DNA from 4 places in the Cytobacillus firmus genome. Region 2 is predicted to be linked to each of the others. Evidence: predicted binding sites of a transcription regulator. Region 2 holds the regulator's gene; each other region holds the start of a gene.
What was found. The regulator Rex, encoded in region 2, represses fermentation and respiration genes when NADH is low (regulators of the CRP and FNR family bind a similar motif). The targets are predictions, from matches to a motif close to TTGTGAAATATTTCACAA.
Positions count from the first base shown of each region.

Region 1: a site for Rex is predicted at 5,906-5,923, ahead of NAF01_RS23820 (AtpZ/AtpI family protein). Genes of this name have one in related genera too.
Region 3: a site for Rex is predicted at 2,236-2,253, ahead of NAF01_RS24535 (L-lactate dehydrogenase). Genes of this name have one in related genera too.
Region 4: a site for Rex is predicted at 3,429-3,446, ahead of NAF01_RS02625 (cytochrome c oxidase subunit 2A). Genes of this name have one in related genera too.

Region 1 covers NZ_CP098323.1:4,760,194-4,768,178, reverse strand. The annotation lists gene upp (uracil phosphoribosyltransferase) at 1-111, shown strand, start outside; partial or broken gene NAF01_RS23850 (UDP-N-acetylglucosamine 2-epimerase (non-hydrolyzing)) at 196-348, shown strand; partial or broken gene NAF01_RS23845 (UDP-N-acetylglucosamine 2-epimerase) at 364-594, shown strand; gene NAF01_RS23840 (hypothetical protein) at 1,073-1,669, shown strand; gene NAF01_RS23835 (hypothetical protein) at 1,758-1,997, shown strand; gene NAF01_RS23830 (serine hydrolase) at 2,164-3,453, shown strand; gene NAF01_RS23825 (S8 family serine peptidase) at 3,531-5,798, shown strand; gene NAF01_RS23820 (AtpZ/AtpI family protein) at 6,093-6,314, shown strand; gene NAF01_RS23815 (ATP synthase subunit I) at 6,320-6,694, shown strand; gene atpB (F0F1 ATP synthase subunit A) at 6,716-7,429, shown strand; gene atpE (F0F1 ATP synthase subunit C) at 7,505-7,717, shown strand; gene NAF01_RS23800 (F0F1 ATP synthase subunit B) at 7,867-7,985, shown strand, end outside.
Region 2 covers NZ_CP098323.1:274,225-282,209, forward strand. The annotation lists gene tsaB (tRNA (adenosine(37)-N6)-threonylcarbamoyltransferase complex dimerization subunit type 1 TsaB) at 1-174, shown strand, start outside; gene rimI (ribosomal protein S18-alanine N-acetyltransferase) at 191-640, shown strand; gene tsaD (tRNA (adenosine(37)-N6)-threonylcarbamoyltransferase complex transferase subunit TsaD) at 640-1,668, shown strand; gene NAF01_RS01535 (ABC transporter ATP-binding protein) at 1,893-3,818, opposite strand; gene moaC (cyclic pyranopterin monophosphate synthase MoaC) at 4,010-4,492, shown strand; gene NAF01_RS01545 (redox-sensing transcriptional repressor Rex) at 4,520-5,164, shown strand; gene NAF01_RS01550 (YdiK family protein) at 5,188-5,379, opposite strand; gene NAF01_RS01555 (CPBP family intramembrane glutamic endopeptidase) at 5,423-6,148, opposite strand; gene groES (co-chaperone GroES) at 6,464-6,748, shown strand; gene groL (chaperonin GroEL) at 6,809-7,985, shown strand, end outside.
Region 3 covers NZ_CP098323.1:4,910,159-4,918,143, forward strand. The annotation lists gene NAF01_RS24530 (L-lactate permease) at 1-1,132, opposite strand, end outside; gene NAF01_RS24535 (L-lactate dehydrogenase) at 1,168-2,097, opposite strand; gene NAF01_RS24540 (aromatic ring-hydroxylating dioxygenase subunit alpha) at 2,379-3,389, opposite strand; gene NAF01_RS24545 (nucleobase:cation symporter-2 family protein) at 3,413-4,768, opposite strand; purine riboswitch at 4,939-5,040, opposite strand; gene guaD (guanine deaminase) at 5,176-6,543, shown strand; gene yeiL (transcriptional regulator YeiL) at 6,604-7,275, opposite strand; gene NAF01_RS24560 (MFS transporter) at 7,354-7,985, shown strand, end outside.
Region 4 covers NZ_CP098323.1:493,893-501,877, forward strand. The annotation lists rRNA gene NAF01_RS02515 (23S ribosomal RNA) at 1-697, shown strand, start outside; rRNA gene rrf (5S ribosomal RNA) at 776-892, shown strand; tRNA gene NAF01_RS02525 (tRNA-Glu) at 917-991, shown strand; tRNA gene NAF01_RS02530 (tRNA-Val) at 995-1,070, shown strand; tRNA gene NAF01_RS02535 (tRNA-Lys) at 1,222-1,297, shown strand; tRNA gene NAF01_RS02540 (tRNA-Leu) at 1,313-1,397, shown strand; tRNA gene NAF01_RS02545 (tRNA-Gly) at 1,404-1,478, shown strand; tRNA gene NAF01_RS02550 (tRNA-Arg) at 1,486-1,562, shown strand; tRNA gene NAF01_RS02555 (tRNA-Pro) at 1,568-1,644, shown strand; tRNA gene NAF01_RS02560 (tRNA-Ala) at 1,663-1,738, shown strand; tRNA gene NAF01_RS02565 (tRNA-Met) at 1,757-1,833, shown strand; tRNA gene NAF01_RS02570 (tRNA-Ser) at 1,857-1,949, shown strand; tRNA gene NAF01_RS02575 (tRNA-Met) at 2,134-2,207, shown strand; tRNA gene NAF01_RS02580 (tRNA-Asp) at 2,211-2,287, shown strand; tRNA gene NAF01_RS02585 (tRNA-Phe) at 2,437-2,512, shown strand; tRNA gene NAF01_RS02590 (tRNA-Tyr) at 2,535-2,618, shown strand; tRNA gene NAF01_RS02595 (tRNA-Trp) at 2,626-2,699, shown strand; tRNA gene NAF01_RS02600 (tRNA-His) at 2,711-2,786, shown strand; tRNA gene NAF01_RS02605 (tRNA-Gln) at 2,810-2,884, shown strand; tRNA gene NAF01_RS02610 (tRNA-Cys) at 2,892-2,965, shown strand; tRNA gene NAF01_RS02615 (tRNA-Gly) at 3,003-3,076, shown strand; tRNA gene NAF01_RS02620 (tRNA-Ile) at 3,085-3,161, shown strand; gene NAF01_RS02625 (cytochrome c oxidase subunit 2A) at 3,504-3,644, shown strand; gene NAF01_RS02630 (cytochrome c oxidase subunit II) at 3,657-4,121, shown strand; gene NAF01_RS02635 (cbb3-type cytochrome c oxidase subunit I) at 4,136-5,830, shown strand; gene NAF01_RS02640 (SCO family protein) at 5,891-6,523, shown strand; gene NAF01_RS02645 (hypothetical protein) at 6,520-7,080, shown strand; gene NAF01_RS02650 (DUF2935 domain-containing protein) at 7,234-7,985, shown strand, end outside.

The sequences.
Region 1 (7,985 bases), 500 kb from region 2:
CACCCTGACGTTGACATCTATATCGCAGCATTAGACGAAAAATTGAACGAAAAAGGCTATATCGTCCCTGGATTGGGCGATGCAGGCGACCGTTTATTCGGAACAAAATAATTCCTTTTTGAAGCACCTTATCCCTTTTTTAATCATAGAAAGATAAGAGGTATTTATCTTTTATGTAAGGGGAAGGTGCTTTAAATGTTTTCCTCAATAAGAGTAATGACAATTTTCGGGACAAGGCCGGAAGCCATTAAAATGGCCCCTCTTGTTCTTGAACTTCAAAAACATCCTGAGCATTTTGAATCGATTTTGACTGTGACGGCACAGCATCGCGAAATGCTTGATCAGGTATAGCGTGATACAACGGAAAGGCCTGAAGGAATTGAAGCAGGTACCCTTAAGCTTGCCGGCATTGAGGAACAGCCAATTTACGAACTGGCAATGGAACTTCTGACTGATGGGGCAGCTTATGAAAAAATGGCTAAAGCTGTAAACCCATATGGAGACGGAAATGCTTCCAGGAGAATTTGCGATGCTATCCGCTACCATTTTAAACAGACGAATGATCGGCCGGAAGAATATAAACCGCAAAACTAATAGAAATGCACCTCTCTTAAGTCGAGGTGCATTTTTCTGTTCTATTTTCAAAAAGGGGAGGGGAGAAGCGGGCCTCATTACCTGAAAAACAACATGGTTGATATGTTGGTGGTTGGATGGTTGAAATTGAACAGAGAAATCTATTTTATTTTTATGTTAAAAGTCTCTTTCCCCGTAAAGCTGGAAAAGTTATGATAGAGTATAGAAGAAACAGAAAACAGGTACGAACAGAAATAGTAAGCGGTTAACAGGTTGATGGTTGGATGGTTGTTTCCAAAATGTTGATATATCCACGTTTCCAAAGAGTTTAGAGTGATCAAATGACGTACTCATGGTTAAAGAAATGGCGGCAGTAATGACATCGTTAATCGCAGAAAATGACCATGGTGGTTTTGTTGGCGGTTAGGTGGTTAGTCATGGGTAATGCCCGGCAGGAGCTGGGTGATCGGCAAGATACCAAGAAAGGTGCTGAAGGACGTTGGCAAATCAGTATTTGACAATGAAGGAGCTTAAAGAGGCACTTCCGGACATACCTGAGAATAGCTTAAAGCGTTATTTGCAGGAGCATGCAGAATACATAAATTATCGGAAGGAACATAATCGCTATAAAATCCAGGCTTCCGAAATCGAAAAGCTTAAATTTATCCGGAAATTATATTCAGATGGGCTTAAAAAAGAGGAAGTTACAGCAAAGCTTGAGGATGCAGGAATTCCGGTTATCATTACTGTGGAGGATGAGGAAGAAAGCAGCTCCACCTCGCTGATGAATGTGAATTCCGAACTGACAGATATGAAAAAGCTTGTCAGCTTCCTTGTGCAGCAAAACGAGCAATCCCGTCTTACCCAGAATAAAATCAGGGAACAAAACAAACAGCTGATACATGAGGTGCACGAGTTAAAACTCACAATTGAAGATTTAAGAAATGCCCATGCACAAGGCTATGAAAAAGAGAGCGAAAAAGTTACTTCCCTCTATGAAAAACTGATGGCGACACAAAAGTCTGTAGAAGAAGTAGCCGGCGCATTAGAGGCTGAAAAAAGCAAAAGCATCTGGCAGAAGATATTTGGAAAGTGAAGGAATGCCCAAATTGCAAGATTAACGTTTAGACTGCTGTCTGCGGGGTATTGGCATAATGATTTTATATACCCGGGAGGTCGAATAAATGAGAGCATTAGCCGTTTTAGAAGGAGCATTGATTGTCTGGATCATCATGCTTGTGGGTTCATTAATGGGAACCTTCATGTCTGAAGGTTTTATCGCCCTGGTATTTAAGCTGGCAGAAGGAAAAGGAATTCTGCTTACAGTATTACTGATAGCCGCGACTATAGCGGATATGTGGAGAGATAAAAAGCGGGACCATTTAATTCAAAAAGGAAAACTGGAACCGAATCAGCTGTTTTAATACATAAAGGGAGAAAGCCATCATTCATTTGATGGCTTTTTTTATAATCTTAAAGTACTATTTTCTGAAAATACTAAAAACTATATTGATAATCAATTGGAAGATAGATAGAATTAATTATACAGAATATTGTATATTGGTCAGTTTTTTAAAAGGAGATGAAGATTTGAAAAGGTTAAGGTTATTGTTAATCGTATTCACATTAGTTTTAAGTTCTGCAGCTTTTTCTGGAAATTTCGTGAATGCCAAGGAACGGTCCGGACAAAAATTAAGTCAAGCCCATCCGCAAAAGGCGGGCTTTGATCCGGAGAAATTGAAGGGTATTGATAAAGCCGTTACGGAGGCTATTGCGGATGGTGTTACACCTGGTGCAGTAGTTCTTGTAGCCAAGGATGGAAAGATTGTCAAAGAGGAAGCGTACGGATATGCACAAAAGTATGATATGGGGGAATTACTCGAGAACCCCAGAAAAATGAAAAAGAAAACAATGTTCGACCTTGCTTCCGTTACGAAGGTAATGGGAGCAACCCAGGGCATTATGAAACTTGTCAATGATGGGAAACTCTCAGTAAATGACAGGGTATCTGATTTTATTCCTGAGTTTGCCCAGCATGGGAAACAGGATATTACAGTAGCTGACCTGCTGACACACACCTCTGGTTTAACTCCCTGGAAGCCGACATACCTTTACGCTGATAATTCGGAAGAGGTACTGAATTATATAAACAAGTTGCCCCTTGAATACCCGACTGGCACAGACAGAAGATATAGCGATTTTAGCTTTATGATGCTGGGTTTTTTGATTGAAGAGATCAGTGGACAGAAATTGGATAAGTACTTAGAAGAAAATATTTATAAGCCCTTAAAAATGCATGATACGATGTTTACTCCACCGGACCATTTCAAGAAAAAGATTGCAGCTACCTCATGGGGAAATCCTTATGAGTATAAAATGATTGATGACCCTAATTTCGGGTACTATGTTGAAGAAAGCCCGGACATGTTCAAATACTGGAGAAATTACACCTTAGTCGGAGAAGTTAATGACGGGAATAGCTTTTATGGAAATAAAGGGGTTGCAGGCCATGCCGGTTTATTTTCGACAGCAAGGGACCTTGCTGTATTGGGCCAGACCATGTTAAATGGCGGAACATATGGGAAAACAAAAATGTATGATCAAGAAGTGATTGATACCTTTACCTCTCCTCAGCGCTTTGGCCAGGGATATGGCTGGGAGCTGGATAAAAGCTGGTATATGGGAGATCACTATTCTGACAAAGCTTTTGGCCATACTGGTTTTACTGGAACACAGGTTATTATCGATCCAGAGGAAAACCTTCAGATTATCCTGCTGACAAATAAACAAAACAATGGCCCTTTACCAAGCGGATCATACCGGAGCACAGGCGCTCTTTCCAAAGAAGTAGCCAATATTGTTTATGAATCCTTGAACTAGCCGTAATATTATATAGATTTACGCATACAAGGCATCTATTCAGCCCACCCTAAAACAAAAAGAGGGTGGGTTTTCTAATGAAAATATTCTTACTGTCCATAACAGTCTTATCCTTGTTTTGGAGTCAAACTCCCGTTTCAGCACGGACACTTTCACACCCGCCTATACCGGAAGAGTCACCTGATATAGAAAAAGTGGCCATTGTAGTACTGAAGGATCCAAAAAATGAACAGGAAATAAAACAAATGATAGAACAAAATCCTGATCTGCAAATCAGGCATACATTCAATCAGGCATTAAACGGCTTTTCAGTAAAAGGAAAGCCATCAGCACTGCTAAGCCTGAAAAGAATAGAGTCAGTCTCTGCTGTTTCACCGGTTAATACCTATCATGTTCATTCCAATGACAATATTAAGCTGATTGGCGGCCTGAATGCCAGAGGCTATTATGATGAAAATAATCAGCGCCTTACAGGCAAGGGTGTGAAAGTAGGCGTGATCGACACCGGCATTGATTATAATCATCCTGACCTGCGGCGAAGCTATGGCGGCGGTCGCGATTTGGTGGATAATGATAGAGATCCGATGGAAACAAAGGCTTCCGGGGGACAAGGCACACTGCACGGCACTCATGTCGCGGGCATCATTGCGGCAAATGGCAGGATCCAAGGGGTCGCACCTGAAGCAACCATCATCGCCTACAGGGCTCTTGGACCAGGCGGAAGCGGAACAACAGAACAGGTGATTGCGGCCATCGAACAGGCCATAAAGGATAAAGTGGATGTGTTAAACCTTTCATTGGGAAATAACGTAAACGGGCCTGACCTTCCGATAAGCATGGCCCTGAATAAAGCAGTTGAAAAGGGAATAACGGCTGTCACTTCATCAGGCAATTCGGGACCGAATATTTGGACGGTCGGTTCTCCGGGAACAGCGTCGAAGGCTATTTCTGTCGGAGCCTCTACACCAACAATAAAGGTGCCATTTTTAAGCATAAACGGACGTGAAATCCGCCTTGATCTGCTGCAGGGTTCAAAGGAATGGGAATTTGACCGCTCCTATGAAATGATTGATGGAGGACTGGGACATCCGGATCAATTGAAGAATGCGGAAGGAAAAATAGTACTAATAGAAAGAGGGGAATTGACGTTTACAGATAAAGCTGTCCAAGCCATGGAAGCAGGAGCAGAGGGTATCATTATCTATAACAATACAAAAGGCAGGTTCTTCGGAAATTTGGACAGCGAGGTTCCCATTCCGGCAGCGGCGCTTTCAAAGGAAGAAGGAGAGGAGCTCAAGAAGCTCATGAAGGAAGGAAGGCTCCTTGCCCGGACATATATAATAGAAGAAAGGGACATACTGGCTGACTTTAGCTCACGCGGACCTGTTACATCCACTTGGGAAATTAAACCGGATGTCGTGGCACCGGGAGTCGCCATAAATAGCACCATTCCCGGCGGCTACCTGCCGCTTCAGGGAACAAGCATGGCCGCACCGCATGTAGCAGGTGCTTGTGCGATCCTCAAACAGGCTCACCCCGACTGGGGGCCGGAACAAATCAAGGCGGCACTTATGAATACTGCTAAACTTATTAAGAACGCGGATGGACAAACATATAGAACTTATGAGCAGGGGGCCGGCAGGATACAGCTTGATCAGGCGCTGACAGCAGAAACGCTTGTCTTCCCGGCATCCATGCAATTCGGGAAATTTCAGATCGCAGACAGGCTGCATGACCACAGCAGTTTCATAACGGTTGAAAATATAAGTGAAAAAACGCAGTCTTATTCCTTTTCCGTACCCTATAAGGAGCAGGGCATCAATTGGGAAATGCCTATGACTTTTCAATTGAACCCGGGTGAAAAGAAAAAGGTCGAAATAAAAATGTCAGCTGATCCGACCCTTTTACAGAAAAAGATCCATGACGGGTACCTTCTATTGAAAGCAGGTGCAGAGAGTATTCATATTCCATACCTCTATGTGCTTGAAGAGCCTGATTACCCAAGGGTGATGGGATTCGGAATCGGCAAAGGAGATAAGCCCGGCACGTATCGCTATGAGGTGTATCTGCCTGGCGGGGCGGAAGAATTCGGAATTGCGATGTTTGATTCGGAAAGTCTCCGGTTCATGGGATTTCTGGATTGGAAAAGAAATACCGGCAAGGGGCAGCTGCTGCAGGAAATCCCTGCTGAAAAGCTGCCCGGTCCTGGGCTGTACCTGGCAAAAGTGTTTGCCAAAAAGGCCGGAAGGGAAGACTGGATCGAAACTTATCTATTTGTGAGACCGGATGGCCAGCTGGGGGACCCGGAGCCTTCAGCAGAATCAGAAGAGAGTACAAGTAAGTAGAAATAAAGCGTTTTCAGGGGCGATGCAGAGTCTCGCTCCTTTTTCAATAGAAATCCGAAAATTAAATGTGATAAATATGTGAACATACCATATTTTTACCTTTTTGTTTGTGAACTTTTTCACTCCAAACGCATTGACATTGACAAAGCCCTATTGTATGCTTACAAAGGGTAAAAGATGATAGGGTTTTCAAAATGTTTTTGCAGACATATTTCCCACTTCTGCATGATGTTTATATGTTTATTTACGGCCTCAAACCCTCTTACCATTCTCTTTAAGGGAGGATGCGTTTTTATGCGTCAAAAAGACCGCAACCCATTTAAGGCGATGGCCTTAATGTCCGCCATTCTTTCCCAGTTAGTAGGTTCCACGCTCATTGGCATTTTTGCTGGAAGATGGCTCGACACCAAGGCAGGAACTGAGCCTTTATTCCTTTTAATCGGCTTGTTCATTGGGCTGGGCGCCGGGATTTACGCCATGCTTCGCCTAATCCAACATTTTTTCACAGGAGAATGAACATCATGCCGGAAATCAAAGCAACTTTTCAGAGACAGCGAAATTACATATTCCTTTTGTTGTCTGTATATGTTCTCGGCTGGGGTTTTACACCTTATCAATCTATTTTTCTTGGCTTGATCTTTGGTACAAGCTTAAGTCTGTTCAATTTGTGGCTTATTTCACGGAAGGCGCTGCAATTTGGAGAGGCGGTCGAGAGAGGCGAGAAGGTGCGTTCACTTGGAACGGTATCCAGGATGGCTACAGCAGTATTTGCTGTCATGATCGCTCTGGAATATCCTGAAAAGATGCATCTGATCAGTGTGGTATTTGGATTAATGACATCCTATATTGTCATTATGATAGATTATTTTCTTCAATCTTTTCATTTACGTAAATAGCGGGAAGAGAGGTGAACACTATTGCATCATGAAGCTCCTATAGTGGACTTTTTAGGATTGAATTTTAACTTATCAAACGTACTGATGATTACAGTGGCAAGTGCTATTGTCTTCATTATTGCTTTGCTTTCAACCCGTCGATTGGCCATGAAACCAACGGGGATGCAAAACTTCTTCGAATGGGTTATGGATTTTGTTAAGAATATCATTAACAGTACGATGGACTGGAAGACAGGCGGAAGATTCCATATCCTTGGATTAACCCTGATCATGTATATTTTTGTTTCAAACATGCTCGGACTTCCGTTTGCGATCACTTATGATCACACTTTATGGTGGAAATCGCCAACAGCCGATCCTGTTATCACCTTAACATTAGCGGCAATGGTAGTCGGGCTTTCGCATTACTATGGCGTAAAGCTTAAAGGAGTAGGAGAATACGGCCGGGATTTTATCAGGCCAATGCCTTTCTTGTTCCCATTGAAAATCATTGAAGAGTTTGCAAACACTCTGACATTGGGACTTCGTCTCTACGGTAACATCTACGCAGGTGAAATCCTGCTGACGTTGCTAGTCGGAGGACTCGCACATGCCGGTATAGGCGGAATGCTTGCCGCAGTTATACCAACACTCGTATGGCAGGGATTCTCAATCTTTGTCGGATCTATCCAGGCATTCATTTTCTGTATGTTAACAATGGTTTATATGGCACACAAAGTGAGCCAGGACCATTAATATATACCTGTTCATTTTATGGACAAAACATTTTAAACAAATAAATTTTCATACAATTTAAGGAGGAACTCAATAATGGGTCTTTTAGCAGCAGCAATTGCAATCGGTTTAGCAGCACTAGGTGCCGGTATCGGTAACGGTCTTATCGTATCAAAAACAGTTGAAGGTATGGCTCGCCAGCCAGAAGCTCGCGGTATGCTTCAAACTACAATGTTCATCGGGGTAGCACTAGTTGAGGCCGTTCCGATCATTGGCGTTGTTATCGCGTTCATGGTTATCGGCGGTTAATTAATACTGTACCAATCGTTCAAAAATGGCGAAGATCATTCCATGAACCTTCGCCATTCCTTTATGTTTTTTTACCGTAAACTAATTCGGAATCATGCATATGACTCCGTTTCATAAGTGGAACAACTCTTGAAGGGAGTGAATCGAGGGTGTTAACAAACAGTCTAGTATTAGGCGCTGCAGGCGGCGGTTTTAACGGCGGGGACATTTTGTTCCAGCTGGTCATGTTCATTATCTTGTTGGCATTGCTGAAAAAATTCGCGTGGGG
Region 2 (7,985 bases):
AAAGAGCGGGCAGTGTTCGCTTCACCTGCAGAGCATAATCCCAGGCCGGCCGAACTTGCTTTATTAGGAAGGGACCGCGAAGCTGAGGATGTCCATTCTTTTGTACCTAATTACATTAGGATTGCGGAAGCTGAAGCTAATTGGATAAAAGCAAACAAGGAAAAAAAGTTATAGATGAGGAAGCGGACGTATGAATAAATCCTTAACTTTCCGTTTGATGAATGAAGAGGATATTGATGATGTTTTGGAGATCGAACACAAATCTTTTGCAACCCCCTGGAGCAGGGAGGCCTTTTTTAACGAATTAACACATAACCAGTTTGCTTTGTATGTTGTTTTAGAAGAAGAAAATAAAGTAATAGGATACTGTGGAGCATGGATAGTCGCAGATGAGGCTCATATCACAAATGTTGCGCTGCTCCCTGAATACCGCGGGAGAAAACTTGGAGAAGCTTTGATGCGGCAGCTAATGGAACTTGCGTCTGAAATGGGAGCCATCACAATGACTCTGGAAGTAAGAGTATCCAACTTCACAGCTCAGTCCTTATACCGAAAGCTTGGTTTTCAAAACGGAGCCATCAGGAAGAACTACTACACTGATAATCAAGAAGATGCTTTAGTAATGTGGGTGAATTTATAATGAAAAAAGATCAATGGATCATGGGGATTGAAACCAGCTGTGACGAAACGGCTGTAGCCATCATTAAGAATGGGCGCGAAATTGCAGCCAATATCGTTGCATCCCAAATTGAAAGCCATAAACGTTTTGGCGGAGTAGTTCCCGAAATAGCTTCCCGTCATCATGTTGAACAGATAACAATCGTACTGGAAGAAGCATTATATAAGGCAGGCATCACATATTCTGATCTTTCAGCAATTGCTGTGACCGAAGGACCTGGCCTTGTAGGTGCGCTTCTGATTGGGGTTAATGCCGCAAAAGCAGTAGCGTTTGCTCACGGCATCCCGCTGGTAGGCGTGCATCATATTGCTGGCCATATTTATGCAAACAGACTGGTGGAGGAAATGGAATTCCCGTTACTTTCCCTGGTAGTCTCTGGCGGACATACCGAACTGGTCTATATGAAGGAACATGGACATTTCGAAGTAATTGGCGAGACAAGGGATGACGCTGCAGGAGAGGCATATGATAAAGTTGCCCGGACCTTAAATCTGCCATATCCGGGAGGTCCTCACATTGACAAACTCGCACATGGAGGAAACCCAACTATTCAGCTCCCAAGAGCCTGGCTGGAAGAAGGTTCATACGATTTTAGCTTCAGCGGCTTAAAATCAGCAGTTATCAACACTGTCCACAACGCTGAACAGCGTGGCGAAAAGATAGTACCGGAGGATTTGGCGGCAAGCTTCCAGGATAGTGTTATTGACGTTCTGGTAACGAAAACAGAAAGAGCAGTTGAAGAGTATCAGGTGAAGCAGCTGCTGCTCGCAGGCGGGGTTGCGGCGAATAAAGGACTTCGGGCTTCTTTGGAAAAGAAGTTTGGAAATAGAGCCGATATAAAGCTCATTATTCCACCCTTATCTTTATGCACAGATAATGCAGCAATGATAGCAGCTGCAGGAAGTGTTCTGTTTGAAAAAGGACAATTCGCCGGCCTAGATTTAAATGCTAATCCCGGTTTGGATATTACTATCCACAATGATAAATAATTAGGTAAAAGTCCCCGACAGCATAGGGGACTTTTTCTGTGGATAAAATCATTAATTTCAGAAATTTATGTTGATAATGTGGATAAAATCAGCTTGAATTGTGGGTAATGTGGAAAAGTCTGTGGAGAGTACGTATAACTGCGTTTTTCTTGTGATTATCTCTGTGGATAATAAAAAAGACTGGCAGTGACTATTCTACCAGTCTAAAAGTTATGAATATTATTTTAATCCTCTTCAGCTAAAAGCGTCCATTCTTCCATCAATTCTTCCAGCTTTGCTTTTGCTCCATCCGTTTCATTCGTAATTTCCATCACCTTTTCATGGTTCTGATAAACATTCGGATCACAGAGAAGCTGATCATTAGCATCTATTACTGTTTCTAAGGCTTCTATTTGTTCTTCAATTTCTTCCATTCTTCTTTTTCGCTGGCGTTCGAGCTTTTTAGCTTCTTTATCCAGCTGATAATTATTTTTGTCCTGCTTAACAGGCAGCGATGCGGTGGTGTCAACTTGCTCATTAAGTGCAAGCAATTCCTCCTGCTCCTGCTTTTTTTCTACATAATAATCATAATCGCCAAGATATTCAGTTGCCCCGCTTCCAGAAAGTTCAACTACTTTTGTTGTAATTCTGTTGATAAAATAGCGGTCATGAGAGACGAAGAGAATGGTACCGGGATAATCGATCAATGCATTTTCAAGAATTTCCTTGCTGTCCAGGTCCAAGTGGTTTGTAGGCTCGTCCAGGATTAAGAAATTGGATTTCTGCATCATAAGCTTTGCAAGTGCGAGCCGGGCCTTTTCACCGCCACTCAGTGTTGAAACGGTTTTAAGAACATCATCACCGGAGAAGAGAAAGTTCCCAAGTATGGTCCTGATTTCTTTTTCCGGTTTCAGCGGGTATTCATCCCATAATTCGTTCAGGACTCTTTTGTTGCTTGTGAGCTCTGCCTGTTCCTGGTCATAGTAGCCAATTGTCACATTGGAACCGTACTGAATCTCCCCTGAAAACGAAGGGGTTTTTTTGATGATGGTTTTAAGCAATGTGGACTTGCCGATTCCATTTGGTCCTACTAGTGCAATGCTGTCGCCTCTTGCCAGCCGCATTGAAATATTCTCGCTGACTTTCTCTTCATAGCCTATAGCTAAAGAATGGATATTTAAAACCTCATTGCCCGACTGACGGTCGATGTCAAACCCAAAGGAAGCTGATTTCTCGTCTCCAAGCGGCCTGTCCATCACGTCCATTCTGGCCAGCTGCTTTCTGCGGCTTTGTGCCCTTTTGGTTGTGGAGGCACGGGCGAGGTTTCGCTGAATGAAGTCCTGCAGCTTAGCGATTTCTTCCTGCTGTTTCTCGAATTGCTTCATTTCTTTTTCAAAATTAGCGGCTTTTTGATCCAAATAGGAACTGTAGTTTCCTGGATACTTTCTTATTTGGTGGCGGGAAATCTCGTAAACCTGGGAAACGACCTTATCAAGGAAATACCGGTCATGTGATACGATTAGAATAGCACCGCTGTATCCCTGCAGGTATTGTTCAAGCCACGATAATGTTTCAATATCAAGGTGGTTGGTAGGCTCATCCAGAATTAAAATATCAGGCTTTGTGAGCAGAAGTTTACCAAGGGCCAACCTTGTTCGCTGTCCGCCGCTCAATGACGAAATTTTAGTATCATAGCCCAATGAGCTGAAATTGAGTCCATGGAGAATGGAACGGATATCTGCTTCATATTGATAGCCGCCATTTTCTTTGAAATCAACCTGAAGTTTGTCGTAATCTTTCAATACGCGTTCATAGGCATCAGAATTACTGAGGATATCGGGATCTGCCATTTGTTCTTCAAGGCTGCGGAGCTGTTTTTCCTGCTTCTGCAAATGACTGAAAACAGTCAGCATTTCACCCCAAATGGATAATTCCGATTCCAGGCCGGTATTTTGTGCAAGGTAGCCAATGGTTACTTCCTTTGGCTTTATAATCTCACCGGAATCACAAGCCATGTGTCCGGCAATTATTTTTAGAAGGGTGGATTTTCCTGCACCATTGCGCCCTACAAGGGCAATCCGGTCCCTGGTTTGTACTTCAAGCTTTATATTCGTTAAAATGGGATCAGCGCCAAAACTTTTTGCCAGCTGATTGACTTGTAATAGTATCATGTTCTTTCACCTCGGGTATAGAGTAAGTGTAACTCATTCATATATGTTCGGCAATAAAGGAGACAGGACTATAAGCTCACCTGAAGGGCATTGAATCATAAAAAAAGGTAAATAAATATGTGAAGAACCTTACAAAGCACATACAAAGTAACGGAAAAATAGTGTATGATTTTGAAGAGAGGTGTTTTTAAATGGCGGATTTTACTCATTTTAATCAAGAGGGCAGGGCAAAAATGGTAGATGTCAGCGATAAGCCTGAGACGGCAAGGACGGCCATCGCTCAGTCAAGTATTACGGTGAATCAGGAGATATACGAGAAGATCACATCCAACTCCATGAAAAAAGGGGATGTACTTGCTGTTGCACAAACGGCAGGCATTATGGCGAGCAAGAAAACATGGGACATTATTCCGATGTGCCATCCGCTGCCGCTTAAAGGTGTGGACATTTCATTTTCATGGAAAGCAGAAGAGGAAGAGTACGACCTCATCATTACGGCTTCTGTTAAAACAAAAGGAAATACGGGTGTGGAAATGGAAGCGTTAACAGCTGCTTCTGTCTGTGCGCTGACCGTTTATGATATGTGCAAGGCTGTAGATAAAGGAATGGTAATTGGGCCAACCTTTTTAATAGAGAAAACAGGCGGCAAAAACGGAGATTTTAAACGAAATTAATTCATCATAAGAAATGGGGATGGACGAATGGCCAATGAACCAATTAAGATACCGCAGGCAACAGCTAAACGGCTGCCTTTATATTACCGCTTCCTAAAAAACCTTCATTCCTCCGGCAAACAAAGAGTCTCATCAGCAGAATTGAGTGAGGCGGTTAAAGTGGATTCTGCAACGATTCGCCGTGACTTTTCGTACTTCGGTGCGTTAGGGAAAAAAGGCTATGGATATAATGTGAATTACCTGCTGGGCTTCTTTCGGAAGACTCTTGACCAGGACGAGCTTACCAAAGTCGCTTTGGTCGGGGTAGGAAATTTAGGAACGGCTTTTCTTAACTATAATTTTCTTAAAAATAATAATACGAAAATAGAAGTGGCATTTGATGTGGATAAGAGCAAGGTTGGCACGAAAATCGGCGAAGTGGCGGTCCATCATATGGATGACCTTGAAGAAGTGATTGTTAAAAATAATATTCAGGTGGCGATTCTAACGGTGCCTGCACCGCCTGCCCAGACAATTACCGATCGGATGGTGAATGCGAAAATAAAAGGAATCCTTAACTTTACACCTGCGAGGCTTACTGTGCCGTCCTCGATTCGGATTCACCATATCGATCTGGCAGTGGAATTGCAGTCATTGGTTTATTTTCTGAAAAATTATCCTGAAGAAGTGTAAAAAAAAATGAGCCTTTTGCGGGCTCATTTTTTCATTTTAAAATGCTGGCCAACCATCCGGAGACCGGTGGCAAAATCAAATGTGGCAATTAAGATTAGAAAATACGTAAAGAATCCCCAGGTTTCTTCCCGCTGGGTATTCTGGATGGCTATAAAGGTGAAAAGACATCCGAGAAGGATGTAAATAAAGCCTGAAAACAAAGGTGTGCTTCTCATGATAATCCCCCAGTACGTTTAAAACTCCGAAACATTTCTCCAGCTAGAAAAAGCTGATAAAGCTCTGCATGTTTTCCATTTCCTTTAACCACTTTTGTATATTATCCTGATTCAGCTGAACAACCGCAACGAAGGTGTTCATCGCTACATGGGCAAAAATCGGCACGATGATCCGCTTCGTCTTGACATATAAAAAGGCAAAGGTGAATCCCATTGCTGAGTATAACAGTACATGTTCAGGCTCAAAATGGGCCAGAGCAAAAATGATCGAGCTGATCAGGGCTGAAAGGAAGAAGTTGAAGCGCTTGTGAAGAGAGCCAAAAATAATCTTTCTAAAGACGATTTCCTCAAGGATTGGCCCGATGACCGAACTGATTAAAATGACGATTGGCGATGCTTCAATAATCCTGATAATCTGCTGTGTATTTTCAGATCCCATTTCAATGCCAATCAGGTTTTCAATACTTGCAGCAGTAGCTTGAGCAATCAGGGCCAAGAATATGCCTCCAATAGCCCAGCCCACAGAGCCTGCAACAGAAGAGGCATCCCTATCCAGTCCCCGTTTCATTTCTTTCCTTAGTAATAGAAGCGTAATGATCAGCGTGATTGTGAAACTGATTACGAGCCAGTAGGCCACTGCAAGAATCTGCATATTCTCCGGATTCTGTCCCAGGGCATCGGCGGCTAATAAAACGAGCGGAACGCCAAATAAGCTTGAAAGCTGCATGGCAATATAGGCGATTAATATAATCCAGTATTCCTTCTTCAAAATGGTTTACTCCTTAATCTGAGTGTTGGAAACAAGTCCTAAAGACATTGTACTCTTTATATGGAGCGGGTTTCAAATATCAGCACCAAGGAGAGACCTGTTTTGGTTAAAACATGTGTTTCTGCAGCATACTTAAGAGGTTGTCCGTGTCGAAAAATAGCGTGCAGGCGCGAATGAATTTTTTTATAAAAAATTTAAGCTTCACCCTTGCAAATAGAAAAGAGATTCATTAATATAATAATTGTGTTAGCACTCATACAGAGAGAGTGCTAATAAATAAAAATATTTACATATTATTTGAGGAGGTTGTTTCACTTGTTAAAGCCACTAGGTGATCGAATCATTATCGAGCTTGTTGAAACTGAAGAAAAAACTGCAAGCGGCATCGTACTGCCGGACACTGCTAAAGAGAAGCCTCAAGAAGGCAAAGTTGTAGCTGTGGGAACTGGCCGCGTTCTTGAAAATGGTGAGCGTGTTGCCCTTGAAGTTGCTGACGGCGACCGTATCATCTTCTCAAAATACGCTGGTACTGAAGTAAAGTACGAAGGCAAAGAATATTTAATTTTACGTGAAAATGACATTCTTGCTGTAATTGGCTAATCGCCGTTCCAGACAGATTATTAAAAGATAAAGTTAAAATTTTTGAGGAGGTTTTTATCAATGGCTAAAGAGATTAAATTTAGTGAAGAAGCCCGCCGCGCGATGCTTCGCGGTGTAGATTCCCTTGCAAATGCGGTAAAAGTAACTCTTGGACCTAAAGGACGCAACGTGGTTCTTGAGAAGAAATTCGGTTCTCCATTAATCACTAATGATGGTGTGACAATTGCGAAGGAAATCGAACTTGAAGATGCTTTCGAAAACATGGGTGCGAAGCTTGTTGCTGAAGTAGCAAGCAAAACAAATGATGTTGCCGGTGACGGTACAACAACTGCAACTGTTCTTGCTCAGGCAATGATCCGTGAAGGCCTTAAGAACGTAACTGCAGGTGCTAACCCAATGGGCATCCGCAAAGGAATTGAAAAAGCGGTTTCTACTGCTGTTGAAGAGTTAAAAGCTATTTCAAAACCTATCGAAAACAAAGAGTCTATCGCACAAGTTGCTGCGATTTCTGCTGCTGACAATGAAGTTGGCCAGCTGATCGCTGAAGCAATGGAGCGCGTTGGCAACGACGGTGTTATCACAATCGAAGAATCTAAAGGATTCACAACTGAGCTTGATGTGGTAGAAGGTATGCAATTCGACCGCGGATATGCTTCTCCATACATGGTTACAGATTCTGATAAGATGGAAGCGGTTCTTGAAAACCCTTATATCTTAATCACTGATAAGAAGATCACAAGCATCCAGGAAATCCTTCCTGTACTTGAGCAGGTTGTACAGCAAGGCAAGCCATTATTGCTTGTAGCTGAAGATGTTGAAGGTGAAGCACTTGCTACACTAGTAGTTAATAAGCTTCGCGGAACATTCAATGCAGTAGCGGTTAAAGCTCCTGGCTTCGGTGACCGCCGTAAAGCAATGCTTGAAGATATCGCGATCCTGACTGGCGGTGAAGTAATCACTGAAGAGCTAGGCCGTGACCTTAAATCTGCTACAATCGATTCTTTAGGACGCGCTTCTAAAGTGGTTGTTTCAAAAGAAAACACGACAATCGTTGAAGGTGCTGGAGACAGCGCGCAAATCGGCGGCCGTGTGAACCAGATCCGCACTCAAATGGAAGAAACTACTTCTGAATTTGACCGCGAAAAATTACAAGAGCGCCTTGCTAAGCTAGCTGGCGGTGTGGCAGTGGTTAAAGTTGGTGCTGCTACTGAAACTGAATTGAAAGAGCGCAAGCTTC
Region 3 (7,985 bases), 350 kb from region 2:
TCTTTTTGAGGAGGCTGAAGCCTTTACCCATACTGATGCCTTTTGTCGTTGCTATTGTCGTTAGGCCGGCCAGCAAGATCGCTGTTCCAGTAGCACCGATTAAACTGATGCTGACACTTAGAGAAGATCCTGGTATACCGAAATTGATGACTGTGAATTCAAGCAAGCCCCCTTCAGTAAACAGCCCTTTAAATGCCGAGAAGCTCCATATTAAAATAAATAGGGTCAATAGATAAAAAGGTGACCATGCTTTAACTACTTCACCTAATGAATGCTGTTCAACTTGGCACTCTTTCCCATTGAGCAAAAAGATGTTCTTTGGTTTCCACTTTTTCAGGAATAAAGCTAATACACCCATCGCTAATAAGGAAGGAATAATATCAGCAAGCTCCGGACCTATAAATAGTGTAATGATTGCTTGCGTAACGGTATAAACCCCTGCAGTGATCAGGATGGCCGGTAATATTTCCTTAATTCCTTTAAACCCGTCAATGAGCCATATTAATAAAAAGGGAATGGTAAAGTTAATAATCGGGAGTGTCAGAGCTGTCATGATTGAGACATCCATGGAAGTAACCCCTGGAATTCCAAACGTATCGACAATGCCGACCGGTATTCCAATCGCACCAAAGGCGCCTGAAGCACCGTTTGCGATGAGACAGAGCATGGCTGCCTGTAAAGGCTTGAAGCCCAGTGACACTAACAGCACAGCACAAATGGCAATCGGTACGCCGAAGCCGGCAGCTCCTTCGAGAAAGGCATTGAAGCAAAATCCGATCAGAAGAAATTGAATGCGCTGGTCCTGGGAAATTCCTGCGATGCTTCCGCGCAAAATATCAAACTTGCCTGATGCCACCGAAATTTTATATAGCCAAACAGCCATGACAATAATCCAGCCAATTGGCCAAATTCCCGATGTAGCACCTTGAATAACACTTCCTGCCGCTTCTCCGAATGGCAAATTAAAGATGACTAGCACAATGAAAAAAGTGACAGCTAAGTTTACTAGCGCTGCATGAATGCCCTTCATTTTTAATACCGTCAGGCAAAGCAGAAATAAAAGGATCGGGATGGCTGCCACCAGGGATGAAATAGCCAGGTTATGAAAAGGATTGAATGTTTCCACTAACATATGATCTGCTCCTTTGGATCTAAGATGTCAACTCGTCATAATGCTGAATTTTGGATGTCTTTTAAGGTTTGAACAGATTTAGCCAGCTTCCTTTTCTCATCCTCGGTCAATGACAGCTCAACAATATTCTTCACACCGTTTCTTGTGATAAGAGACGGAATCCCGACAAACACATCACTGTGGCCATATTCTCCTTCTAACAATGCTCCAACCGGCAATACCACGTTCTCATTCCGTAAGATGGCTTTTGTTATTCTGACCAGCCCCATCGCAATTCCATAGTAGGTAGCACCTTTTGCGTTAATGATTTCATATGCAGCATCCCGGACATGAACAGCGATTTCTTCTTTTCTTTCCTCTGTTAACCTCTCTGCTACCGGTGTTCCGGCAATATTAGCGAAGCTCCATACCGGGAATTGGGAGTCGCCATGTTCACCGATAATATATCCATGAACACTTACGGCTGCTGTATCAAATTCTTTCCCCAATAAATAGCGGAACCTGGCAGAATCCAGTATGGTTCCAGATCCGATGACTCTTTCTTTAGGCAAGCCGGAGAATTTCCAGGTTGCATAAGATAAGATATCAACTGGATTTGCTGCAACTAAGAAAATCCCATTAAATCCAGAGTCCATAATGCTCTCTACAATGGATTTGAAGATCTTAACGTTTTTATTCACGAGATCCAGGCGGGTTTCCCCAGGTTTTTGTGCTGCCCCTGCACAGACCACTACGAGAGCGGCATCCTTACAATCCTCATAAGAACCAAATCTAATCGTCATAGCTGATGGAGCATAGGCAATGCCGTGGTTTAAATCCATGACATCTCCTTTTGCTTTCTCCTCATTTACATCAATAATGATTAACTCATCACATAGGCCCTGATTTAATAAGGCATAAGCATAGCTTGATCCAACAGCGCCATTTCCTACTAATACAACTTTGTTTCCTAATGTTAGATTCATAATGAGTTCCTCCAATAATTATTTGTGAATAATTTCACATGATTTCACAAAAAACCCTATTCATTTCATTTTATTTGAGTGGATTCATTTACGTGAATTAATTCACATACTTATATAAAAAAATATTGATATAACTATTTGTGAAATACTTCACATATAAAATATATCAGTGCTATTGTTTTTGCGCAAGTCTTTCCTCAAAAATTTCTTATAAAAAAGGAGTGCATAAGAAGTGCCAGCCCCCTGTAAACTGCAGTAAAACGGGGAGCTGGCACTGATCACTATTTCACTAATACTTTTTTCCGGACTTCATCCTGAATGGGGTTTGTGCCATTCTCCACACCCAGCTCATTTAGCCATTTGCGATAGGCGATGGTAAGGGCGTCTGACTTAAGGTGCAGCTCAGCCTGCAAGTCCAGCGGAAGAAGTTCCGGCTTTTGGCTTTGGACGATATCTAAATCCTGATAAAAAATCGTATCCTGGAATTCAATAAAAGGCTCATCCGGCATGTCCAGATCATAGTTTCTTGTCAACAGCATAAATGCCTTGGCCTTCTCGTGATCCTCTTGATTGACAGCAAGCAGAATCGTCAGCTCATCATCCGACCCTTCCGTTGTTTTAGTAAAACGGGCGGTAGTTGGGTTGAGGATTTCATACACATAGTTAGCATATCCGCCTTTGGAGCGTCCATCAGGGTTCGGCTGGTAGACCGGAATTTTACTGGTAATCAAACGATTATCAGCAAATTCAACTTTGTAGTCGACAACCTCGGCATGATCCTCATCGCCAAGCAGTCCTTCATGCACAAACATAAGATGCGAAACATCCAGGAAATTTTCAATAATTCTTGGGGCATTTGCTTTTACCTCATACGGGCCGCAAATCGCAGTCCGGTACCCCTCCATGCTATATTCAGGAAATGAAACAAGCGGCGCCGGATCTTCCCCTAAGTTAACCCAGATCAGCCCCAGATACTCCTCACAATGGTAAACGGTTGCTCTTGCTTTCTTTGGGATGGCTCTGCCGCTCGGCAGGGCAGGAATCTTCTCACAGGCACCTGTACAATCGTATTCCCAGGCATGATAGGCGCAGACCAGATTTCCGTTCTTCACCTTTCCAAGGGAAAGGGCGGCACCCCGATGGATACAAAGATCCTTAAATGCGTGAACCCCTTTTTCATTGCGGAAAATAACGACCCGTTCCCCAAGGACAAATACCTGTTTGGGATCCTCCAATACTTCCTCTGCTTTGCATACTGGATGCCATTCATTCCATAATCGATCTTGCTGCATAGTCGACACTCACTTTCATGTTATTAATTGGCTTGTACTGTCACTTCATTTGTTTTCACACGATCTTCAAGCTTCTGCGGAAGAACCAGATTGAGAACCAGCGCTGTAATCGCTCCAATTGCTGTACCTGATGAGACAAAATAGGTTGCAATATCAGGCAGCCCTTTTAACACATCAGCAGGCATCAGCACGGCAAACAGGGCAAGCATAATCGGGACACCGATCACAAGCATATTCCGTTCGGTAAAAGCCACTTCTTTAATCACTTTAAATCCATTCATCGTGATGACAACGCATAAAATGGCAAACACACTGTTAATGACAACCCCTGGAATGCATGCAATCAAATTCATCAGCTTCGGCATCATGCCCAGGATAATCATGATCACACCGCCTGCGATAATCGGCCTGCGGCTTTTCACCCCTGTAATGGCAATGATGCCGGCATTGGAAGAGTAGCCTGTTACGGGTGTCCCCCCAAAGAAGGAACCGATGAAACAGCCCAGCCCTTCTCCAAATGCCCCGCCATTTAAGCGTTTATCATCCAGATTTTCTCCTGTCACCTTACTAACCGTAAACCATGTGCCAGTTGTTTCGATTGTGACAATAAAATAGATGGCTGCCATAATCAGAATCGCATGCAGATCAAATTCTGGAGCTCCAAAGGCAAAGAGGCTTGGCATCTGGATCCACGCCGACTTACCCAGCGATGAGAAGTCGACCAGGCCAAAGAATGAAGCAGCAATTGATCCAATACCCAGTGATAAAATAACCGATACGATTTTAATGTACTTCAGTTTTGATTGGGACTTCTCGCCAATATACATGCAGAAAATCAGCACAGCCGCTGTCACAGCCGCAACGAATATATTTTCTCCAAAGTTCCCTGGTGCCGAGTAGATGGAATTGATTGCACTCGGCATTAATGAAAGCCCTACAACGACAATTACCGTCCCCGCTACAATCGGAGGGATGAATTTCCTGACGGCCTTGCTGAAAACTTTCATCGGGTAGCCCAGTAAGGCAACAAGCAAGGCTCCGGGGATCAAACTGCCAATCATCGCCCCGATGCCAGATGTTGTGCCGATGGCTGCCAGGGCACTAAGCGGTACAAAGGATGGCCCTTGCATGACTGGAAGCTTCATGGCAAATCCTGCTTGAATGATTGTGGCAATACCGCAAGCAATAAAGGTCATTTGTATTAACAGTGCACTATCCGGAACGGAAAAGGACAATAATCCAGCTAAAATCATCGGCGGAATGAACAGATCCATCGCCAATACTTGCTGCAGTCCCAGAAAAATGGATTGTCCAACTGAAACCTCTTTTCCCGCTTTACTGCTGTTTGTTTCTCGTTTTTCAGCCCTTGCATCCATCATAAGAACCCCCTGTTGGTGTTATGGTATCCATATAATTTCTGTTTCTTAAACAGCCCAATAGAAAAAAGCCCAAAGTATATGCTCTACCCCAAACGTAAAAAAGCATATACTTCGAGCTTAAAAAATCGAAGTACGGAAAGAACAGACGAATCCCGAGTGAGTCTGCGTCAAATCCTGTTCCTGCCTTTCATAGTCGGTTTATTTACGGTAAACGGGTAGAAACTTGTAGGCCATATCCCTACGATTATATGAAAAACACTATTAAATTTTTTGATTGAAATTATCTTACAATAACTTTTCTATAAATGACAACAAGATTTTTTAGAATACTTTTCTGCTAGACTGAGATTACTCTTTCCTTTACAATGACTATAGTAGCACAAAACACGAACGTTAGGAAGGTGTTTATGAGTAAATATACGTATATTTTTCATGGAACGGCTTTTTCCAGTTATTCTCCTAAGAAAATAAATATTTTAAAGGATTACTTATTTTTCGTGAATTCAAATGGGATGATTGAAAAAATGGCGGGTCCTGAGCATGAGGACTACCAATCCCTGCTGGCTGCCTATGAGGGACAGGAGAACTTTCACCGCTTAGCAGACGGGCAATATTTCCTGCCTGGTTTTGTGGACCTGCATGTCCATGCGCCGCAATGGGCTCAATCAGGGACAGCTTTGGATATTCCCCTCTATGACTGGCTCCACACATACACATTTCCATTAGAGTCCAAATATGCAGATCTGGCTTTTGCCAAGAAGGTTTATGAAGATCTCGTCAATACACTGCTCGCAAATGGAACCACGACGGTTCTCTACTTTGCAACCGTCCATAAAGAGGCCAGTTTATTATTAGCGGAAATATGTGCTGAAAAAGGGCAGAGGGGCTTAGTGGGAAAAGTCGTCATGGATGATCCTGAACAAAATCCGGACTATTATCGGGATGCAGATGCGATAACAGCACTAGCCGATACGGAGGAGTTTATTTTAGCCGTGAAGGAGCTGGCCAAAACGGTTAAACAAGGCGTGTATCCTGTTGTTACACCGCGCTTCATTCCAAGCTGTTCAGATGAAGCATTAAAAGGCCTGGGCGAACTGGCTGCCAAGTATGATACACATGTACAATCCCACTGCAGTGAAAGTGACTGGGCCCACAGCTATGTACAGGAACGTTTCAGCAAGCATGATGCGGCTGCCCTGCATGATTTCGGATTATTAGGCGAAAAATCGGTGATGGCTCACTGCAATTTCCTGGATGACCATGATGCAGAGCTGTTTGCAAGTACAGGCACTGCAATCAGCCACTGCCCATTATCTAATGCCTACTTCGCCAATAGCGTGATTCCGATCAAGCGCTTTATGGGCAAGGGTATTGATATTGGGCTGGGGACGGATATTTCAGCTGGCGCGACTCCAAGTCTATATGATAATGCCAAACAGGCTGTTGTCTCTTCCAGAATGCTGGAAGACGGAGTAAATCCGGATCTTCCTGCCGGGGAACGTGGTGTACCGGCTTCACGGATTTCCATCCATGAAGCCTTTTACCTGGCTACAGCAGGCGGCGGAGAAAGCTTGAGTCTGCCAATTGGGCGAATTCAGGAGAACTATGCATGGGACGTTCAAATTGTCGATACGAAAGTGCCGGGGGCAAGCCTGCCGATCTTCACAGAAAATGAAGCGTTAGATGATATTTTCCAAAAAATCATGTATCTTGTCCGTCCGGAGCATATTCGGGAAGTCTGGGTTCAAGGGGAAAAGGTTCACTCACGTTCTTGAGAGCTTATGCAAATGCCGCTTGGCTATTTCCATGTGGCATTTGCACAGCCAGCCTGCCCCTTACTCATTCTTCAGCACATCAGCAAGCCGGTGCAGTTCATCTGTCTGCCGGATGCGATATTGGCGCCCTTCCTTCTGCAAGTACCCTTTGTCGCAAAACTGCACAAGAACATGCAATAAGTGGCGATAAGATACCCCTAAAAAATCACAGACTGCCACATGTTTTTCCTTATAGACCTCTCCATCAGCGGTTTGCAGAATGAAATCCGCCAGACGGTTTTCAAGCGGAAAGGAAAGGCTCTGTGAATACTTTTCAGCCATTTTCGTCGCTTTCACACTTAAAAACTTGGTTAATTCCCGGAGAAAGGTCGTATCTTCAAGCAATCTTTTGCGATAGTGATGCAAAGGAATCGCATAACAGATCGTTTTCGTGGAGGCTTGTATTCCCTTTGTATAGTACACTTCATGTAAAAGCTCCATTTCCCCGATGTAATCATGGGCATTAATAAAATTAATCAAAGAAACCTTGCCATTTTGATACGTTACAAAGATTTTGGCTTTACCTTCGATGACATAATACAAATAATCCGGTCTCATGCCCTCGCGAATAATCCATTCATCCCGCTTATATTCGCGTACTTCCACAAACTCTTCAATCGGAAAAGAAAATAAATGCGATATGGAGTGCTTCTCCAGGTAATGCTGTCTTTTTTTTCCTTTGTATGTTTCCATCATCCACCCCAAAATATGAGATATCTCATATTATTGTACGAAGCTTCCTGATATCATGCAAATATCGGAGGGATTTTTATGAAGACACAAAGCTGGATGAGCAGGCAGTTTTTCAGCTTTTTTATGACCTGGGGCATTTTCCTGCCTTATTGGACAGGGTGGATGATCCATATAAAAGGAATGACGGTTTCACAGGCAAGTTTGATCATGAGCTTGGGCCTGGCGGTACGGGGACTTGCCACACTTTTTGCTTTTCCCTATTTATCAGGAAAATTCAGCAGCAGAACCCTGCTGAACGGGATGTCAGCCGGTACCCTGATCGCCATTCTCTGCTATATTCCGGCCGACTCTTTTGCCAGCCTGCTGCTGGTAACGCTGCTATTGCATTTCTTTTATCCGGCACTGATGCCTGCACTGGATAGTGCTGCGGGCATTCTTGTCCAAAACAAACAATTAAAAGATTACGGAAAAAGCCGCTCCTGGGGTTCAATCGGATTCGTTGTGTCCGGTATGATTCTGACCTTCTTTACAGGAGGGTTCGGAGATGAGGCCATTTTCTGGGCATTATTACTCGGCATGCTTGTAGTCCTTTGTCTCGGTTTCATGAATACACCTTCAGTACTATCTGAAAAGCCGAAAACCGGCCAGACCAAAGGAGCCATAAGGAAATTATTCAGCATCAGACACTTCGGCCTTGTGCTCATCATTGT
Region 4 (7,985 bases), 220 kb from region 2:
CGCCCCTGATCGGGGCGGGAGACAGTGTCAGGTGGGCAGTTTGACTGGGGCGGTCGCCTCCTAAAAAGTAACGGAGGCGCCCAAAGGTTCCCTCAGAATGGTTGGAAATCATTCGCAGAGTGTAAAGGCACAAGGGAGCTTGACTGCGAGACCTACAAGTCGAGCAGGGACGAAAGTCGGGCTTAGTGATCCGGTGGTTCCGCATGGAAGGGCCATCGCTCAACGGATAAAAGCTACCCCGGGGATAACAGGCTTATCTCCCCCAAGAGTCCACATCGACGGGGAGGTTTGGCACCTCGATGTCGGCTCATCGCATCCTGGGGCTGTAGTCGGTCCCAAGGGTTGGGCTGTTCGCCCATTAAAGCGGTACGCGAGCTGGGTTCAGAACGTCGTGAGACAGTTCGGTCCCTATCCGTCGTGGGCGCAGGAAATTTGAGAGGAGCTGTCCTTAGTACGAGAGGACCGGGATGGACGCACCGCTGGTGTACCAGTTGTCTTGCCAAAGGCATCGCTGGGTAGCTATGTGCGGAAGGGATAAGTGCTGAAAGCATCTAAGCATGAAGCCCCCCTCGAGATGAGATTTCCCATAGCGTCAAGCTAGTAAGATCCCTGAAAGATGATCAGGTTGATAGGTCAGAGGTGGAAGCGTGGCGACATGTGGAGCTGACTGATACTAATCGATCGAGGACTTAACCAAGTCATTGGTAGATTCTCGGCAAATACTTCTTCATGCATTATCTAGTTTTGAGGGAACGAAGTTTCTTCAACCAAATAGTCCGGTGGCGATAGCGAGAAGGTCACACCCGTTCCCATACCGAACACGGAAGTTAAGCTTCTCAGCGCCGATGGTAGTTGGGGGCTGTCCCCCTGTGAGAGTAGGACGCTGCCGGGCAACCCTGATTGGGTAACTTTATTTGGCCCCTTGGTCAAGCGGTTAAGACACCGCCCTTTCACGGCGGTAACACGGGTTCGAATCCCGTAGGGGTCACCATTTGGAGGATTAGCTCAGCTGGGAGAGCATCTGCCTTACAAGCAGAGGGTCGGCGGTTCGATCCCGTCATCCTCCACCATAACTTTAGTACGAGCCATTAGCTCAGTCGGTAGAGCAGATTGCAGCATCAGTGAGATTCTTCACCCGAATAGCAATCTGTGACAAAGCACGCAGTGCTTTGGAACATCTGACCTAGCAGTTTCAGGCTTTAGGCTGCAGAGTTTTAGTACGAGCCATTAGCTCAGTCGGTAGAGCATCTGACTTTTAATCAGAGGGTCGAAGGTTCGAGTCCTTCATGGCTCACCATTTTAATTTCATATTGCGGGTGTGGCGGAATTGGCAGACGCACCAGACTTAGGATCTGGCGCCGCAAGGCGTGGGGGTTCGACTCCCTTCACCCGCACCATTTTAAGCGGAAGTAGTTCAGTGGTAGAACATCACCTTGCCAAGGTGGGGGTCGCGGGTTCGAATCCCGTCTTCCGCTCCATTATTTTGCGCCCGTAGCTCAATTGGATAGAGCGTTTGACTACGGATCAAAAGGTTAGGGGTTCGACTCCTCTCGGGCGCGCCATATTACGGGGAGTAGCTCAGCTTGGTAGAGCACTTGGTTTGGGACCAAGGGGTCGCAGGTTCGAATCCTGTCTTCCCGACCAGCGACACTTCTTTTTCATGGGGCCTTAGCTCAGCTGGGAGAGCGCCTGCTTTGCACGCAGGAGGTCAGCGGTTCGATCCCGCTAGGCTCCACCATAAATATATAATCATTTCGGCGGTGTAGCTCAGCTGGCTAGAGCGTACGGTTCATACCCGTGAGGTCGGGGGTTCGATCCCCTCCGCCGCTACCAATATGATTACCTTTTACTAAATCGGAGGAATACCCAAGTCCGGCTGAAGGGATCGGTCTTGAAAACCGACAGGCGGGTCAAACCGCGCAGGGGTTCGAATCCCCTTTCCTCCTCCATATTTTATTTTAATAAAATTGTCGCGGGGTGGAGCACGACCGAATAATCTGCGAAGGAATTACTTCAGCGCACCGATTGAGCTGCTGCTTGAATAATCTTTCTGAAATCGGGGCGGTACTTCATTGGTTAAACTGCGATGTAATGCTTGATGTGAGCATAGAAAAATCACATAAATAATATTGTCGCGGGGTGGAGCAGTCCGGTAGCTCGTCGGGCTCATAACCCGAAGGTCGCAGGTTCAAATCCTGCCCCCGCAATTTGGTCCGGTAGTTCAGTTGGTTAGAATGCCTGCCTGTCACGCAGGAGGTCGCGGGTTCGAGTCCCGTCCGGACCGCCATTTTTTTACAATATAAATAAATTTATGGCTCAGTAGCTCAGTCGGTAGAGCACGACCGAATAAGCTGCCTTGAAATACTTCAACGTACCGATTGATTAATCGGGACGAAGGACGAAGCCAAATTTTATTTAGGCAAAATAACTTAATATGGCTCAGTAGCTCAGTCGGTAGAGCAAAGGACTGAAAATCCTTGTGTCGGCGGTTCGATTCCGTCCTGAGCCACCATTTTCTTAGTCTTTACAGACTTGGAGGGGTAGCGAAGTGGCTAAACGCGGCGGACTGTAAATCCGCTCCTTCGGGTTCGGCAGTTCGAATCTGCCCCCCTCCACCATTTATATAGGGGTATAGTTTAATGGTAAAACGAAGGTCTCCAAAACCTTTGATGTGGGTTCGATTCCTACTACCCCTGCCAGTAGGATAGTGGCGGTTGTGGCGAAGTGGTTAACGCATCGGATTGTGGCTCCGACACTCGTGGGTTCGATTCCCATCAATCGCCCCATTATTCTTTTTTTGCATTAATTTTGGGCTATAGCCAAGCGGTAAGGCACCGGACTTTGACTCCGTCACTCGCAGGTTCGAATCCTGCTAGCCCAGCCATTTTTAAGGCAGCATAGCCAAGTGGTAAGGCAGAGGTCTGCAAAACCTCCATCCCCGGTTCAAATCCGGGTGTTGCCTCCAAATAAAAGACAGATGGTTATAATAAAATAATTTAAATGCGGGTGTAGTTTAGTGGTAAAACCTCAGCCTTCCAAGCTGATGATGAGGGTTCGATTCCCTTCACCCGCTCCAACACATATGGGCCTATAGCTCAGCTGGTTAGAGCGCACGCCTGATAAGCGTGAGGTCGATGGTTCGAGTCCATTTAGGCCCACCATTATACATACCATTATCAAACTAATTCCAATAGGGATTAGTTTTTTTTGTTTTTAGAAACTTTTTTAACGGCTGTCTCCAAGAGGAACAGGCTATTTTACTGTAAATGCAGATACCGAATGTGGAAGCGAGGAGCTAAGTTGATACTTTGTGAATACTTTGTGAACCGTTATTCTTGCCAGAGCACCATTAGGAGGAAAAAACCCTTGATATTACAGTGTTTTAGCTAAAATTGCCCCCCTTTTGCCTTTGAGGAAATATGAAGAAAGTGTGATTCATTTCACTTTTATGAAAACCCTTCTCAACTATTATGTAGGTAACAAAGTTAAGGAGCTGATGGAAGGTGGAAACACGAAAAGTGGACCAGAGCAGTTCAAAAGAACATAACTCTCTAAAGGGTACGTTCTTTTCAGTTACAGTAGTAGGGCTTGGGATCTTTGTTACTTATTTAATCTTGTACGGCCTGTATATGGCCAGAATATAGGGGGGATAAACAATGATGCATCGTTCTGAAAAGGTATGGCTTATTTTAAGCTTTGGAATGATTATTGGATTCATGTTAATCGCTGGCTACCAGGCATTCGCCTTTGAAATGGGGCCGCCAAGCTATGGAGAGCGAATTGATCCTCAGAAAGTGGATGAAACAGCACCGTTCGATAAGCCAGGAATTAAGAAAATTGGCGATAATGAGTATGAAGTAGTTATGACTCTACAAGTGTTCAGTTTTACTCCGAGTGAGATAGAAGTGCCTGCAGGATCAACAGTTCATTTTACATTGACGTCAAAAGATGTCGTTCACGGGTTCCAGGTTGCCGAAACTAACTTAAATGCTATGGTTGTGCCTGGTTATGTACAAAAAATCACTCAGAAATTTGATAAGCCAGGCGAATATTTGGTTCTTTGCAATGAGTACTGCGGTGCGGGTCATCAAATGATGAGCACAACCATTACAGTGAAATAAAGGGGGGATAGACAGTGGAAACAGTTATTAAGCAATCAGCAAAAACACAAGTTTTTAAGGATAAAGCAAATAAAGTTATGGGGATTAGCCTCGAGGATGGAAAATTAACGAAATCATATTTATCTGTTGCTTTCTTAGCCATCCTTCTAGGCGGAATACTTGGACTGCTGCAAGGCCTGAACCGGGCTGGAATGCTCGAATTGCCAGCATGGCTGAACTATTATCAGGTTCTTACAGCTCATGGTCTTCTGCTGGTAGTCGTACTGTCGGCGTTCTTCACAATAGGATACTTCTATGCCGGGTTATCCCATACATTGGGCGGCCTGCTTCCTAAGGTCAGAAAGATGGCCTGGATTGGTTTCTGGATGAAGATTTTTGGATTTGTCCTAGCGGTGATTCCGATTTTAATGAATGAAGCATCTGTTATGTATACTTTCTATCCGCCAATGGCTGCTTCACCCATTTTCTATATCGGCTTAGTATTTATCGTATTGGGTGTATGGATGTGCGCCTTCGGTGCCTTTATCAATGTAGCCAGCTGGAGAAAGAGAAATCCCGGCCAGCACATCCCGATTCTATCTTTCTTTGCAACAGGCGTATTTGTTCTCTTATTCTTCGGTAGCATACCTGTAGCCATTGAGGTTTTCACTATAATTCCTTGGGCTTTTGGATGGGTGGAGACAATAAATGTTATGGTTGCACGCACGCTGTTCTGGGCGTTCGGCCATACGCTGGTTAACATCTGGTATTTAACAGCTGTATCCGCCTGGTATGTCATTGTGCCGAAAGTTATTGGCGGCCGAAGATGGAATGACCTCTTAACAAGGATTGTGGTTATTGCACTAGTAATTATGAATATTACCGGCGGCTTCCACCATCAAATTATTGACCCGGGTATTTCTGAACCTGTGAAATACATGCACGTGTTTATGAGTTTGGCCATTGGCTTCCCTTCATTAATGACTGCTTATGCAATGTTTGCAGTCTTTGAACGCACAGCGAGAAGGAAAGGCGGAAAAGGCATAGTTGGCTGGTACAAAAAGCTTCCTTGGGGAGACGTTAGATTCCTTGCACCATTTATCGCAATGGCTGCTTTTATCCCTGCTGGGGCAGGCGGCATTGCTCAAACTACAAACCAATTGAATCAGGTAGTTCATAACACGATGTGGGTCGTTGGCCATTTCCACTTAACACTTGGCATGTCAGTAGTTATGACGTTCTTTGGCCTAAGCTATTGGCTCATTCCTTATGTATCTAAAAGAGTTCTGACACCGCAGATCAATAAACTTGGAGTTATTCAAACGATTATATGGACGCTCGGTATGATCATCATGTCAGGTGCGATGCACTGGGTGGGTTTGCTGGGATCTCCGAGAAGAACTTCCTATTCAACATATTTTGATAATGCAACTGCTTTAAGCTGGGATCCTTATCTATTCTTCCTGGCAATCGGTGGCACGCTTCTAATGATTGGTGTCCTTATGCAGGTATACGCAGTTTTCTACCTCATGTTCTTTGCGCCAAAAGGAAACACAGAGTTCCCTATTGCGGAAGTGGAAGAGGATGAAGCGCCAACACCTAGATGGACAGAACGCTGGGGATTGTGGGTTGTGTGTATGATTGCCCTTGTCGGCATGGCATATGTCATTCCATTGGTCGATTTCATTGTCAATGCGCCTCCAGGTTCTCCTCCATTTAAAACCTGGTAAGGTATGAGAGATAGCTCGGCTGCTGGGCTGTCTCTTTCTTTTAAAAGGAAGTGATGAATCATGTTTCTAAAAAATAGAACGGCTTTATCAAGCTTGCTAGTACTGATGTTTGGCATAGTCCTTTTTTACATTGGCACAGATGGGTTTCAGGCTTTTACTGCTGAAACAGCCAGGGTTAATCAGTTAATGGATGAAAAGCCTCAGTTCCCGGATGTAACGCTTGAAGACAATAATGGAAGGACCTACTCTTTCTCGGAATTTGAAGGGAAGTATGTTTTTATTACATTCTTATATACTTCATGCGGTACGGTTTGCCCCGAGCTTGAGGTTAATATGTCTGAAGTATATAAACGGATTCCGGAAGAGTATATTGGCCACGACATTCAATTCCTTAGCATCAGTTTTGATCCGGAGAGGGATGATCCGAAAACATTGGATACTTACCGTAAGGCTTTCGGCAGTGACGGAGAAACGTGGAGAATGGCGAGGATACCGGAACAGCAGGAGCTTGACTCTTTGCTGGATCGGTTTGGCGTCATTGTCATACCGGATGAATACGGCAACTTTGCCCATAACTCGGCTTTTTATCTGGTGAACCCAAAAGGACAGTTAATCGAAGTCATGGACTACACCTTGATTGAAGAAGCGGCTGATCGGGTAACGGAGATTATGCGCAGCGGGAGGGAAGAATGATGAAGTCACCAGTTTACGGATTGCTTCTGCTTCTTGCGTTGATGCTCCCGCCTGCAGCTAATTTGCTGGAGTCCATTATGATTACCCATATGCATATGCAAATGCCCCTGCTGGTGATCTCTGGATTGTTTATGGCGCAGTTCTTTCAGAATCGTTTTCCTGAGTTTTTCTCAAAATGGAATGAAAACGGAGTGCCGGGTCTATTGCTGTTTTCAATTATTATGGTGTATTGGTCTCTGCCAAGAACGATGGATGAAGCTTTGACGCTTACAAGTGTAGAAGTCTTTAAATTTATCTCACTGCCATTTTTGGCCGGGGTGCCATTGCGGGACAGCTGGCCAAAGCTAAGTTCATTTTGGAAGCATGCTCTCATTATCTTTTTTACTATTCTTTTTCTAGCTCTGGGATGGCTATATATCTGGTCTCCTGTGCAGCTTTGCAATAACTATTTGGTTATCGAGCAGATTACGCTCGGCTGGGGTTTCATCTCAACCGCGTTTGCAATGGTTGTTTACTTGATTTATAGCTATTTTATGGATTTTTCAAAATATGAGTAAAAGAATGACTGCTTCCGTCCTGGGAGCAGTTTTTACATTTTCAGCTGGTTTATCTGCTTGTAAGGTAATGATTAGTGAGTGAACTAAAATGGAATAATGACAGAATATCATAAATATATATAAGAAGGAGTGAGTAATTAAGGAGGGGAAGACATGGCGGATCCAATTGTTGCTAGATCTCTGGATGAAATTAAATTTTGGTCCAGGATCATGAAAGAACATGCCTTATTCTTAAGTTTGGGTTTTACATATGAACAGAAACAGTTAATTACCGAAGCCCAGCAGTTTATTGCTTTATTTGAACGAATTGAGGAGAAGCTGGCAAGGTTTAATGTAAACTCCGAACTTGGCCAAGTGCAAGCTTTTAATAACGAGGTTTATCAGGCAGCTGCCGCTATCTGGAGCTATAAGAGAAAAGTATTGGGTTTGACCTTAAGATGCGAAATCCGTTCAAATAATTATCCTTTATTGATTGACCATATCAGCAGAGAAGCTGCTTATTTTGCTAATCGATTAAAAGAACTTAACTCAGGGGTACTCGCTCCAAAGCCGGAAGCTATAATAGAGGAGAATGTATTTTTCCTAAAGATTATGGCTGATCATGCTAAATTTATCGGCCATTTATTAGACCCTTCCGAAAGAAAGCTGGTTGAACAGGCCAGAGAGTTCAGCCATGATTTCGATCAATTGCTATTCCAGGCTGTGGACCTGGAATCTATGCAGCCGCAATCAGAAACGAAACCAATTCTGAGCCAATTCTTAAACCAGAATAAAGTATCAGTTGCTTCATTAAGGGATTTTAAGAAAACTGCCAGAGAATTAATAGAGGCATGCCGGATCAAAAGCAATATTCATCCTCTTCTGGCTGACCATACATTTAGAGAAGCAGAAAGATTTTTGGAAAT